Regions from separate parts of the Krasilnikovia sp. M28-CT-15 genome, predicted to be linked through region 1. Evidence: riboswitches for the same ligand, from Rfam matches in the RefSeq annotation. Region 1 holds a riboswitch; each other region holds the start of a gene.
What was found. A riboswitch is a leader RNA that binds a small molecule or an ion and turns the genes downstream of it on or off. The one in region 1 is predicted to bind cyclic di-AMP.

Region 1 (3,199 bases):
CGCGACCGAGAACCCGCTCTTCTGCAGCGACCAGTCGCAGGCGCGGCCCTTCGGGTGCTCGAACGGGCCGCCGTCCCGGTGACAGCCGACGAATCGATTGAATCCCGCCTTCTTCACCTCTTTGTAGAGGTGGAAGGTGCGCGGTGTGATGCAGCCGCCCGTCGTGGGGTCGTTGACCGTGCACGATTCGGGGGAGAAGCCGCCGTCGGAGTTGCGCGGGGCCGGTGCGGCCTCCGGCGACTTGGCCACCACGAACCCACCGGTGAGGCTTTCGCCGCCGACCAGCGCGAGCGCCTTGTCGGCGCTCTCCTTCTGCTTCTTCATCGCGGCGAGGTTCTGCTGTTGCGCCTTGATCTCAGCGTCCAGCCGCGCCTTGGTCGTGGTGACCAGGTCGATCGCGGTGTTCAGCTCGTGCAGCTTCTCGTCGTTGATCGAGTTGATCTCTTCGAGCGAGATGGCCTTCCTGAGGAACGCGTCCGAGCTGTTCGCGTTGAGCAGGTAGCTCATGGCCGACAGGTTCCCGGTGCGGTACTGCTGTCCGGCCACCGCGCCGACCTCGGGGATCAGCAGGTCGCGCTTGGCCTCCGCGTTGCGCACATCGATGGCGAGCGCCAGCTGGGTCTTCGTCGACTTCGCGACCGCGGCCTTGGCGGCGACGAAGCGCCGGTTGGTGGACTCCATCACATCGCTGAGCAGCGGGGTGGCCTTGCCCTCGTCGGGCGTGGCGGTGCCGCTGCCGGGCGCGGCGCTGGCCGGCGCGGCCGGCGCCACGAGCATCGTCAACGCGACGAGTGGTGCCAGGGCCACGGTCAGCCACCGGCGGTGTCTAGCCGTCATTCTCTTCCTTCCACGTAACCGCCGACCGGGTTAGCTGACGGGTTCGGGACGGAAGCGATCCCTACCGCGCGGGTGGCGCGGATTCACCCCACAAACGTGGTTCCCCGGCTCGCCCGAGGGCGATTAGGCGGTGGCCTGCCGGCACCCTTGGGGGTGGTGCCTTCCTGGCAGTGACCGGCGGCCAGCTTACCTGACGAATCAAGGGGCCGACCGGTGCCAAATGCGTTACCAGCCAACAACTTTCCGTGACTCGCGCGAGGAAATCCTTGGTGCCGTGGCCGTAACGCCGGTCAATGTGAATCGTTGCGTTTCTCTCGCCGCGTCGACTCATTGTCAGCACTCGGTAACCGACAGTACGACCCCTGTCGATTCTGGCGAGGCTGGGTATTCTTCGACACGGTCTCCGTTTCATAACGACGCCAGGAAAGGCGTCGGCGGAAACCACCGCCTAATCGCCCACGGGCGAGCCGGGGAACCACGTTTGTGGGGTGAATCCGCGCCACCCGCGCGGTAGGGGCCACTTCCGTCCCGAACCCGTCAGCTAACCCGGTCGGCGGCCGACGGAAGGAAGGCATGTGCGGCACACCCCTGCCCGACGGCTGTGGGCGACGCTCCTGGCCCTCATGGTCCTCGTCGCCGGTCCGGCCGTCGCCGGTCCGGCTCCCGCCTCCGCAGCCCCCCGGCCGCTGGCCGCCCCGGGTGACACCGGTGACGACGGCGAGGGCGGCAGTAAATCCCTCATCGAGGCGCTCGAGTCGGCGTCGCGTGGATTCACCGACGCCAAGGACGCCCTGGCGCGGTCCAAGTCGCGCCAGGTCGAACTGACCGCCGCGCTGCAGCGGCTCGACACCGAACTGGGCCCGCGTCAGGCCGCGCTGGACGAGATCGTGGCGCAGAGCTACCGGACCGGGCGGCTCGGGCCGATGACCGCCCTGCTGACCGCGTCGGACTCCGGCACCCTGCTGGACCGGGCCGACACCCTGCAATCGGTCGCGGTGCGTCAGGACGCGGCGATGCGCGACCTGAAGCAGACCCGCGACGGCCAGGCCAAGGCGAAGCTGGCGATCGACGCCACGATCCGCGACCAGCAGAAGCAGCTCAACGTCATGGCCCGGCGCAAGGCGCAGGCCGAGGCGGCGCTGAAGGCCGCGGGTGGAGGCCAGGACGTCGCGGGGCCGAGCGGCGGCGGCAGCAGCACCAAGTCCGCCACGGCTCCCCGCAACCTGGGCACCGGCTGCACCGTGGACGACCCCACGACCACCGGCTGCATCACGCCCCGCCTGCAGTTCGCCATGGGGCAGGCGAAGAGTGCCGGATTCACGCACTTCGTCAAGTGCTTCCGGCACCAGAGCTTCGGGGAGCATCCCAAGGGGCGGGCGTGTGACTTCGCTGCCGACAAGGGCACCTTCGGTGGAGTGGCCTCCGGCGCCAGCCGCACGTACGGCGACCGGCTGGCGAACTACTTCATCGACAACGCCGACCGTATCGGCGTGCTGTATGTCATCTGGTTCCGCCGGATCTGGCTGCCCAGCAGCGGCTGGAAGGCGTACACCCGGGGCAACGGTGACCCGTCCAGCGACCACACCAACCACGTGCACCTGTCGGTGCGCTGAGCGCGGAACGCGAGGAGGCGGGACCTACCGGCGCATGTAGGTCTCGTACTCCTTCATCACGTCCTCGGTCGGGCCGTCCGCGCGGATGACGCCGGACTCCAGCCAGATCGAGCGCTCACAGGTGTCCCGGATCGACTGCTCGCTGTGGCTCACCAGGAACACCGTGCCGGCCTCCTCGCGCAGGTCGCGGACCCGCTGCTCGCTGCGGCGGCGGAACTTGGCATCACCGGTGGCCAGCGCCTCGTCGATGAGCAGCACGTCGTGCTTCTTGGCCGCCGCGATGGCGAAGCGCAGCCGGGCCGACATGCCGGACGAGTACGTCTTCATCGGCAGGGAGCTGAAGTCGCCACGCTCGTTGATGCCGGAGAACTCGATGATGTCGGCGGTCTTCTCTTTCACCTCGGCCGGGCTCATGCCCATCGCGAGGCAGCCCAGCAGGACGTTGCGCTCGCCGGGCAGGTCGTTCATCAGCGCGGCGTTCACGCCCAGCAGCGAGGGCTGCCCGGCCGCGTAGATCGTGCCCCGGTCCACCGGTAGCAGCCCGGCGATCGCCCGCAGCAGGGTGGACTTGCCGGAGCCGTTGCTGCCGATGAGCCCGATCGCCTCGCCCTTGTACGCGACGAAGCTCACGCCCTTGACCGCGTGCACCTCGCGGACCGCGCCGGACTTCTGACCCGTGACGATCCGTTTGAAGCTGGCCACCGGGCTGTTCGCACCGGCCGCCGCGGAGCCGTACACCCGGTAGACGA
Region 2 (3,199 bases), 1.5 Mb from region 1:
AACATCGGCCCTTACCCCCTGCCCCCAGGCGGTTCGCGGTCCGCCGTTTCGCTCGGGCCGGCAAGCCCTCCGGGGATTCGTCCCGCCCGGTGTCAATTCACCCGGGGGTGTCATGTCCACCTGGGGCCGGTCCCTCCTCGGCCCTGCCACTGCGCTCCACCTTACTCCACTTCCCTCCACCCGCAACCGGAATGCCGCGTTTCGCGAGCCCGGTTCGCAGACGAATCCGCACGTCAGAGCCATGGACGTGTGGTGGAGGGCGGAACAGCCGATCGGCTGGATCAAGTTTCCGACATGCGGCCCAGTCGGGCACGAAATCCCCTCGAATCAGACCCTTCGGAGGGTGCGAAACGCCCACTTGCGCCACTCGGGGAGGAAAGTGGAGGGCTGAACACGACAGTGGGGCGTGACCCGAACCGGGTCACGCCCCACTGATGTCGTGGTGCCGACGGCACCGCTACGTCATACGGAGATGCGCCGCACGACGTAGTTCTTGCTCCAGATCTTGTGCTTGCCCACCCGGGCGCCGGAGTGCGGGGAGTCCCACATGTACCCGCCGCCGGCGTAGATGGCCGCGTGGTAACCGTGCGAACCGGACCGGAAGACGATCAGGTCGCCAGCCTGCTTCTTCGACTGGCTGATCTTCTTGCCGTACCGCTGCTGGTCGTTGGCCCGGTGCGGCAGCTTCTTGCCCGCCGCCTTGCGGAACACGTACTGGGTGTAGCCCGAGCAGTCGAAGCGCCTGGGACCCGAGGCGCCGAACTTGTATAGCGCGCCGCGGTGCCGCTTGGCCTCGGAGAGGATCTTCGCGCCGCTGGCGGTCACGTTGATCTTGACGGCCCGGGTGGTGGTGCTGCGGTAGCTGCCCGCGCCCGTGAACTGGGTGCGGAACCAGCTGGTCGTGGTCGGAGTGGTGCGGAACGTAGAGGACCCCTGGGAGTTCAGGCGATGGATCGCCAGGGTCTTCCACTTGCCGTTGCGCTTGGCCTGCAGGCGAACCGAGCCCGTAGTCACGGCCCTGCCGGTACGGGGGTCGAGCACCCGCGCCGTCACGGAGACGGCCTGGCCCCACTTGATCGTGCGCTTGTTGACCCTCTCGGTGAGCCTGGGCGTCACCACTGTCTGAGCCGCCCCGTCGGTGACTCCGGTGGCGGTGGCCGCTACCGCTGGCGTGGCCACGAGCTGGCCGGCGCAGAGACAGAGACCCAGGGACAGTGCGAGGGTGCCGGTGCCGACGGACGTGCGGCGGCTCCGGCTCGAACGACGTTCGTGCACGGTAGAGAATTCCCTCCGGCACGCCTGCGAGGTTAGCTGTCGGGTTCGGGCGGGAAGGTTGCCCGGCCGCCAAGGCGGCTTCACCCCGAGGTCCAGCACATCCGCCGAACCGGCGGGTGTACTGAGCGGACCGGTAGTGGGTCCCCCGTCCCTGCCCCCTGTTGCCTCGTGTTGGTCGTGCGGTGCGTGGTCGTGTCGCCCGGGCCGGGGCAGGGCTCGGCGTGACCCAGATCGACACGAGCGGCGAGCGATCGCTCACCGCCAGAGATCCTTCGTACCTGAATTCGAAGTTCAACGCTGGATCAAGATCGTTAACAAAAGATATTGGCACTTTGGGGCATGTCCGGTTTGTGGCCACGGCGCGACAAATGCCGCCACGCTCCGTGGTCCCCCGCTTACCCGCAGGCGATGGTTACGGGTGAATCACGACACACAAATATCCCCACCACGGTCGATCATGCACCTATGTGGACTCGGCCGATCGGCGTACGTATCTCCCAAATAGCATATCCCGGACGCCGGCCGGGCGACCGGCGGGTCGGCCGAAGGACCGAGGTCCGTCACGGTACGGACAGGCCGTCCGACCACTCGACGTAGTGTCCGGTTCCGGTACCCTCGCTGCCGTGACAGACGGGAAGATGCCCCTGCGGGCCAAGGTCGCGAGTTCGGTCTCGCGCACCGCGGCAGCGCTGTCGCGGGCTGCGGGACGCGGCGACGGATCGGTGATCGGCGGCTGGATCGGCCTCAAAATCGATCCTGACCTGCTGGCCCACCTCGCCGCGGGGCGGGCCATCGCGCTCGTGTCCGGCACCAACGGCAAGACCACCACCACCCGTCTCGCCGCAGCGGCGCTCGGGGTGCTCGGGCCGGTCGCGACCAACTCGTTCGGCGCCAACATGCCGACCGGGCACACCTCCGCCCTCGCCAAGGCCGGCGCCACGCCGTTCGCGGTGCTGGAGGTCGACGAGCACTATCTGCCCAAGGTCATCGAGGCGACCTCACCCCGGGTGGTCGCCCTGCTGAACCTCTCCCGCGACCAGCTGGACCGGGCCAAGGAGGTGGCGATGATGGCGCAGCTGTGGCGCACCACCCTCGCCGCCCACCCGGACACCCACGTGGTCGCCAACGCCGACGACCCCATGGTCGTCTGGGCCGCGATCGGCTCCCCCCACGTCACCTGGTTCAGCGCCGGGCAGCGCTGGCACGACGACTCCTGGGTCTGCCCCGAGTGCGGCTCCGCGATCCACCGCGAGGGGGGCGACTGGTTCTGCACCGGCTGCGGGCTGCGCCGCCCCCAGGCGCAGTGGCACGTCGAGGACGACGGCGTGGTGGACCCCCACGGCGACTGGCACCTGGTCAAGCTGCAACTGCCCGGCCACGTCAACCTGGGCAACGCGGCCACCGCGCTGGCCGTGGCCGCCGCGTTCGGGGTACGGCCGATCGAGGCGGCCCCCCGGCTCGCCTCGGTCACCTCCGTCGCCGGACGGTACGCCCAGGTGGAGCGGGATGGACGCACCGTACGGCTGCTGCTGGCCAAGAACCCGGCCAGCTGGCTGGAGGCGTTCGACATGGCGCAGGACGCGCCCACCCTGCTGGCCGTCAACGCCCGCGACCCCGACGGCCTCGACACGTCGTGGTTGTATGACGTGGACTTCTCCCCGCTGCGCGGACGGCCCGTGCTGATCACCGGCGACCGCGCGTACGACCTCGCGGTGCGGCTCGAGGTGAACGACGTGGCGTTCCGCCACGTTAAGACGTTTGACGAGGCGATCCGCGCGACCCCGCCCGGCCGCCTCGAAGTGATCGCGAACTACACCGCGTTCCAGGATGTGCGAGCGGAGTTGGACCGTGTCGACTGAGAGCACGCTGCGGATCGTGTGGATCTACCCCGACCTGCTGTCGACGTACGGTGACCGGGGCAACC
Region 3 (3,199 bases), 4.4 Mb from region 1:
CGGCTGGCCGGGGGTACCGGCCTCGGCGACGTCGTCCGGGCCATGCGGAGCGTGCCGGGGGCGGAGTTCCTGCTGATCGGCGGCCCGCCCGCAGCCGGGCTGCCCGACGACCCGTATGCCGGACGGCTTCGTCAGCTCGCGCTGAGCTGCCGGGTGGCCGACCGGCTCCGCCTGGTCGGTGCCGTCACCCCGGCGGACCTGCCGGGCTGGTACCGCTCGGCGGACGTGTTCGTGGCCGCGCCCGGGCAGGACCGGTTCGAGACGGCCCCGCTCGAGGCGATGGCGTGTGGCGTGCCGGTGGTGGGGGTGGCGTCCGGCGCGCTCACCGAGACGGTGGTGGACGGCCTCACCGGTGACCTCGTGCCACCGGCCGACCCGGGGGCGCTGGGGAGTGCGCTGCGCCGGCTGATCTCCGACCGGGTGCGCCGGTTCGCGTACTCGACGGCCGCGGTGGACCGCGCCCGCCAGGCGTACTCCTGGCAGCGGGCGGCGGCCCAGGTCGAGGCGGTGTACGCGGCGACGGCCGAGGGCGTCCCCGTCGACGACGAGGCGGTCGCCTAGCGCCCGGCACGGCGGCCAGGCGACCCGTACGCCGGTCAGTCGGCCAATGCGGCGGACAGCCCGTCGCGGAACCTGCGCTCGCTCTCGGTCACGGTCTCGGCGCCGATGCCGAGCACACCGCCGGTGGAGGCGGCGCCGACCACCGAGTCCGCGATCTCCACGAGCCAGTGCCGGTACGTCCGGGCGTCCTCCGCGGAGGCCTTCGCGGCCAGCAGGGTGACCGCCTGCCCGACCCGGTCCAGCACGTCCCCGGCGTATCCGGCGGGGTCCGCCGGGGCGAGGACCGGCAGCTCCTCTCCGAGTTCCGGGTCGCCGACCCGGTCCACCACGGCGGCGGCGACCGCCGCGACGAGCGGGCTGGTGCTGGTGCGGGCTTCCGCGATCTCGTCGAGCCCGGCGGCGTTCTCGGCCCGGGTCTTGCGGGCCCCGTCCGGGGTGGCGGCGCTGGCGGCGGTCAGCACCGACTGTGGCAGGCCGGTCAGCAGACCCCATTCGGCGTCGGTGTAGCCCAGGATGGCGTAGGTCGGTTGGTCCGTCACTCGGAGGGTCCTTTCCACGGTTGTCGGCGGCCGAGAGTGCATTCTCCTCGCCTGCCGGAACGGACGGGATCCGTACCCGGGGTGTGCCGATCCGAACCCTCATCCGGTACCGCGGCTGGTGTCGCCGACCGGCCGCGCCCGTACCGTCTGCCGTTCGGGTCCGGATTCCGGGCGCTGCGAGGCCGCGGGGTGAACTGTGACCTGAGCCACAGAGCGCTGCCCGGGTCGTCCACTTCCGGGGGCGTTGGGCGGGCCATGTCCCGCCGGGTACCGGACCGCGCGTCGGGTTCGGGGTTCGCGAGGTGCATGAAACCGCAGTGGCGGTGGGCGGGCCGGGCGCCGTGCCGACGGTAAGGGCGCACCCCGACCGGGGTCGCCGCTTCCGGCCGCGGAGTCCTGCCCGCCGGGAGTGCGAACGAAGACTGACTCCTATCAGTGACTTCGATGGGCAGGAGCGGGGGACCCAGTGTGCCGGTGCCGGACACCGGCTGGGGGTGCGGCCACGCAGCGCGTGGCGGGCCACTTCAAGGCCTAACCCGACAGCTAACCTCGCACGCGGGTTGAAGGTCAGGATGCCTGAATGTCTCACCGTCACCAGCCGGTTCTGCGCCGCCTCGCCCTGTTCGGGATGGCCGCAGTGCTGGTAACCACCGTCAACCTGGGCGCCGTGGCGCCGCCACCGGCGTCGGCGGACTCCGCGGCGACCGCCGCCGGGTCCGGCGCGCGCATGACCGCGGCGCAGCGCGGCGCGAAGGCCCGCGCGGCCAAGGCCCGCGCCGTCGCGGCGGCCAAGACCCGGGGTCTGCGGATCGTCGCCTTCGCCCGGGCACAGAAGGGCAAGCCCTACCGGTACGGCGCACACGGGCCGAAGGCCTTCGACTGCTCCGGACTGGCCGGTTACGCCTACCGCAAGGCGAAACTGAAGCTGGGCCGCACCGCGAACGCCCAGTTCCATCAGGTGCGCCGCCTCGCCAAGACGCAGCGGCGCCCCGGTGACCTGGTGTTCTGGGTCCGCGGCGGGCACGCGTACCACGTGGCCGTGTACGCCGGTCACGGCAAGGTGTGGCACGCCCCGAAGCCCGGCAGCCGGGTCAAGCTGGCGGCGATCTTCGCGGCCGGGCAGGTCAAGTACGGCCGTCTCGGCACCTGACCCAGGTTAGGGCCGCCCAGCGGCTGAGTGGATGTCGGCCGTCTCGGCGGCGGACGCGGTGAGGCCGCCCCGGGTACGGGGCGGCCTCAGGCGTTCTCAGGGTTGCGGGGTGGAGCGTTCGCCCGAAGCGATGTCCTGCCCGGCCCGCGCGGGCGCTGGCCCGGGGCGTGTGTGCGCCGCCCGGACGCGGGCTCAGCGTTTGCCGCCGAACATGCGGCGGATCGCCCAGATGAGGATGAGCGCGGCGAGGGCGACGCCGAGCAGCCGCACGGCATGCACCTCGGACCAGTCCACGCCGGACGTCGCCGCAAGGGGGGTCTGCACGCCGAGAACTCTAATGGGTGCCCGGGCCCCCTTAATAGAAAGGTTTGTTGACTGAACGCGGGCCGGGTGTGACCATTGGTCCGTCCGCCGCGCCCATGACGGTTGTCGGTTGTCAGTTGGGGGACGCGCTGACCGGCGCGTGTCGATCGTCACCGGAGGATCGGGGCTCATGCCGCGACAAGGGGACTTGCCGGAACTCGCCGCCACCGTGCTGCAGCCGGGCTTCGTGGGCACCACCGCGCCGGACTGGGTCCGCCGCCGCCTGGCCGAGGGTCTCGGCGGGGTCGCGCTGTTCGCCCGCAACGTCGAGTCCCCCGCCCAGGTGGCCGCGCTCACGGCGCAACTGCGCGCGGAACGGCCGGACGTCATCGTGGCGATCGACGAGGAGGCCGGTGACGTCACCCGGTTCGAATCCCGCCATGGCAGCTCGCGCCCGGGCAACCTCGGCCTCGGTGCCATCGACGACGGCACCGTCACCGAGGCGGTCGCCCACGACCTGGGTGTCGACCTGGCCCACGCGGGCATCACCCTGAACTACGCCCCGGACACCGACGTCAACTCCAACCCGGACAACCCGGTCATCGGCGTACGCGCCTTCGGTGCCGACGCACCGCTCGTCGCCCGG
Region 4 (3,199 bases), 920 kb from region 1:
GCGCAGGTGGTTGCTGAGCGCGGCGTCGGGGCCGTGCCGCAGGGCGTCCAGCCGGGTGCGGTAGAGGCTGGTGAGTTCGCGCAGCAGATCGTTGTCCGCCAGCGCGGCCGGGTCGATGCCGATCTCGGCTACGCCTCCCGCCGCGCCGGGGCGCGTCGCGTCGGCCATGAGCCTTCCCCCTTCGCAGATCCCTTCGCGTGCCTCCCGCTTGCCCGTCCGGCCGACCTCCGAAACCCCGCCGGTACGCTCGGAGCATGAAGGGGCTGTGGACGCCGGCGTGGATCGTGCGCCACGTGGTCGCGGTCGTCCTGGTCGCCGGATTCTGCGGGCTGGGCTGGTGGCAGTTCACCCGCGCAGCCGGGGGGAACGCCCTGAGCTGGGGCTACACGTTCGAGTGGCCGGTCTTCGCCGGCTTCGTCGCGTTCCTCTGGGTCCGCGAGGTGCAGCATGAACGCCGGCGGGGGGCGTCGGCGCGGGACGGCGCGACCACGCGGGTGGACACCCCCGAGCCCGGCCCCGAGTCCTCCCCGGCGGGCGCGGTGAGCGTCCGGCGTCCGGTCCGGGTGCCGGTGACATCGGTCGCACCCGACGACGGCGGTGACGCCGACCTGGCCGCCTACAACGACTATCTGGCCTGGCTGGCGGCGCATCCGGGGGCCCGCCCGACGGACTACCCCGGTCCGGCACACCGCAACTGACAACGAACGACGAAGGACGTGCAACGTGCAGGGAGCCCTCACCCGCTACCGGATCATCGCCTGGATCGTCGGCGTGGTCCTGATCGTGCTCGTGCTGGGCATGCCGTTGAAGTACCTGGGTGACAACGACATCGTGGTGGCCACGGTGGGCCCGGTGCACGGCTTCCTGTTCATGGTGTACCTCGTGTTCACCTTCGACCTCGGCCGCCGGGCCCGGTGGCCGCTGGGGCGGATGGCACTGGTGATGCTGGCGGGCACGATCCCGTTCCTGTCGTTCTGGGCCGAGCGCAAGGTGAGCCGCGATTGGATCGAGCCGGAGCTGGCCGCCGCATAGGACCGTTTCGCGCCAATTGCCGGGCCATTGTCACGCAGCGATTCGACCTGATGGCAATGGGTTATCGGGATCATCGGTAAATCCGCGACTATTGGCGTGAATCATTCCACCGCACCTTGATTTTGCTCGGCGCATCGATAAGTTGGTGCGGTTGATCCGGTCCGCAGCCACATCCCTCCGGTGGCGCTGGGTCGACGCCGCCGAATCGCAGCGGCAGCCAGGCGCGCCCACCACCCCCGGGAGGCTCCGTCGGCCGTCGCACCGAGCCGGGGAACCGCCGAGCAGCACCTGGGGTGAATCCGCGCCAGCGGTAGGGCCTTCTTCCCGCCCCAGATCCGCCGGAACCCCAGGCGTCAGCTAACCCGGTAGGCGGCCATGCGGAAGAAAGGCCACGTTCCGTTGTCACACGCCCGCACGAGGCTTCGGGCCCTGGTGGTCGCCGTCCTCGCCGTCGCCCTCACCGGCTCCGGCGCGACGACCGCCCATGCGGCACCCTCCACGAGTGACATCAACAAGAAGATCGAAGCGGCGTCCAACCAGCTCGAGGACGTCGTCGAGTCGTACAACAAGATGAAGATCAGCCTGGCGAAGACGGTGTCGGACGAGAAGAACCTCGCCGCCTCGCTCGGGCCCGCCCGGGCGGCGCTCAAGAGCGCCAGTGCCCAGGTGCAGACCATCGCGTCGTCGGCGTACATGGCCGGCACGGTCGGCACGGTGAACGTGCTGCTCGAGGACCCGGACGGCCTGATGGACCGGATGAACATCCTCGACCAGCTCTCCCGCAGCCGCCAGCGCGACATCGCGACCTTCACCGCGACCACCCAGAACTACGCCCAGCGGCAGGCCGCGCTCAAGAGCACCCAGGACAAGCAGAACGCCGAGGTCAAGGAGCTCGCCGCCCGCAAGAGCAAGATCGAAGGCGATCTCAAGAATCTGTACGCGATGCGGCGCTCCGCCTTCGGCAGCGACACCTCCAGCGGCAGCAAGTACACCGGCGCCATCCCGGACCTGCCCGGCTCGGCCGGCACGGCGGTGAAGTACGCCTTCAACGCCATCGGCGCGATGTACCACTACGGCGAGGACGGCCCGTACGACGTCGGCTACGACTGCTCCGGGCTCACGTCCGCGGCCTGGCGCTCGGCGGGCAAGTCATTGCCGCACAACGCCGCGGCACAGTACAGCGCCACCGCCCGGATCAGCCGCGGCGAACTCAAGGCCGGCGACCTCGTCTTCTACCGCAGCCTCGGTCACGTCGGCATCTACGTCGGCAACAACCAGATCATCGACGCCTCGCACGCCGGCGAGCCGGTCCGGAAGCGCTCGATCGACATCATGACCCCGTACGGCTACGGCCGGGTTCGCTAGCGTCCGGTGAGCCGGGCGACCGGCTCACCGCCAGAGCCACAAGAAAAGGCCGGTGTCCCCCGAGCGGGGACACCGGCCTTTCTCAGGTGTACTCGGTCAGGCGGCCTGCAGGCCCTCGGCCCGGGCCAGCTCACGCAGCCGGCCCAGCGCCTGGATCTCCAGCTGGCGGATGCGCTCGCGGGACAGCGAGAAGCGGGACGCCACCTCGGTGAGCGAGTGCTCCCGGCCGTCCTCCAGGCCGTACCGGGCGCGCATGATGCCCGCCGAACGGTCGTCGAGGTGGTTGAGCAGTCCCTCGATGCGCTGCCGCTCGAGCGCGGTCAGCACGATCTCCTCGGGCGAGGGTGCGTCGCTGTCCGCGACCAGGTCGCCGAGGTTGGTGTCGCCGTCGTCGCCGACCGGGGTGTCCAGCGACACGGTGTCCTGGGCCCAGCGGGTCAGCTCGTGGACGCGCTCCACGGTCACGCCCAGCGCCGCCGCGACCTGCTCCGGCTCCGGGTCGGCACCGAGCTCGCGAACGAGCTGGCGGGTGACGTTGCGCATCCGGTTGACGTCCTCGACCAGGTGCACCGGCAGCCGCACGGTGCGCTCCTGCTGGGCGATGGCCCGGCTGATGGCCTGGCGGATCCACCAGGTGGCGTACGTGGAGAACTTGTAACCGCGCTCGTAGTCGAACTTCTCGACGGCGCGCACGAGGCCCGTGTTGCCCTCCTGGATGAGATCCAGCATCGGCATGCCGGACCGCACGTACCGGCGGGCGATCGACACGACCAGGCGCAGGTTCGCGCGGATGAACAGGTCC

Region 2: another riboswitch for cyclic di-AMP. It lies ahead of ACMCNO_RS11305 (C40 family peptidase); the one in region 1 lies ahead of ACMCNO_RS04410 (coiled-coil domain-containing protein).
Region 3: another riboswitch for cyclic di-AMP. It lies ahead of ACMCNO_RS24455 (C40 family peptidase); the one in region 1 lies ahead of ACMCNO_RS04410 (coiled-coil domain-containing protein).
Region 4: another riboswitch for cyclic di-AMP. It lies ahead of ACMCNO_RS08715 (NlpC/P60 family protein); the one in region 1 lies ahead of ACMCNO_RS04410 (coiled-coil domain-containing protein).

What each region holds. Positions count from the first base shown of each region.
Region 1 covers NZ_BAAGAK010000001.1:909,245-912,443, forward strand. The annotation lists gene ACMCNO_RS04405 (coiled-coil domain-containing protein) at 1-837, opposite strand, end outside; cyclic di-AMP (ydaO/yuaA leader) riboswitch at 840-977, opposite strand; cyclic di-AMP (ydaO/yuaA leader) riboswitch at 1,273-1,409, shown strand; gene ACMCNO_RS04410 (coiled-coil domain-containing protein) at 1,413-2,450, shown strand; gene ACMCNO_RS04415 (ABC transporter ATP-binding protein) at 2,475-3,199, opposite strand, start outside.
Region 2 covers NZ_BAAGAK010000001.1:2,379,810-2,383,008, reverse strand. The annotation lists gene mraZ (division/cell wall cluster transcriptional repressor MraZ) at 1-5, opposite strand, end outside; gene ACMCNO_RS11305 (C40 family peptidase) at 463-1,275, opposite strand; cyclic di-AMP (ydaO/yuaA leader) riboswitch at 1,282-1,413, opposite strand; gene ACMCNO_RS11300 (MurT ligase domain-containing protein) at 1,914-3,134, shown strand; gene ACMCNO_RS11295 (type 1 glutamine amidotransferase) at 3,124-3,199, shown strand, end outside.
Region 3 covers NZ_BAAGAK010000001.1:5,319,529-5,322,727, reverse strand. The annotation lists gene ACMCNO_RS24465 (glycosyltransferase) at 1-561, shown strand, start outside; gene ACMCNO_RS24460 (hypothetical protein) at 597-1,100, opposite strand; cyclic di-AMP (ydaO/yuaA leader) riboswitch at 1,511-1,672, shown strand; gene ACMCNO_RS24455 (C40 family peptidase) at 1,681-2,250, shown strand; gene ACMCNO_RS24450 (hypothetical protein) at 2,443-2,574, opposite strand; gene ACMCNO_RS24445 (glycoside hydrolase family 3 protein) at 2,744-3,199, shown strand, end outside.
Region 4 covers NZ_BAAGAK010000001.1:1,826,312-1,829,510, reverse strand. The annotation lists gene ACMCNO_RS08730 (DUF6158 family protein) at 1-168, opposite strand, end outside; gene ACMCNO_RS08725 (hypothetical protein) at 255-698, shown strand; gene ACMCNO_RS08720 (DUF3817 domain-containing protein) at 724-1,032, shown strand; cyclic di-AMP (ydaO/yuaA leader) riboswitch at 1,274-1,419, shown strand; gene ACMCNO_RS08715 (NlpC/P60 family protein) at 1,408-2,397, shown strand; gene ACMCNO_RS08710 (RNA polymerase sigma factor RpoD/SigA) at 2,494-3,199, opposite strand, start outside.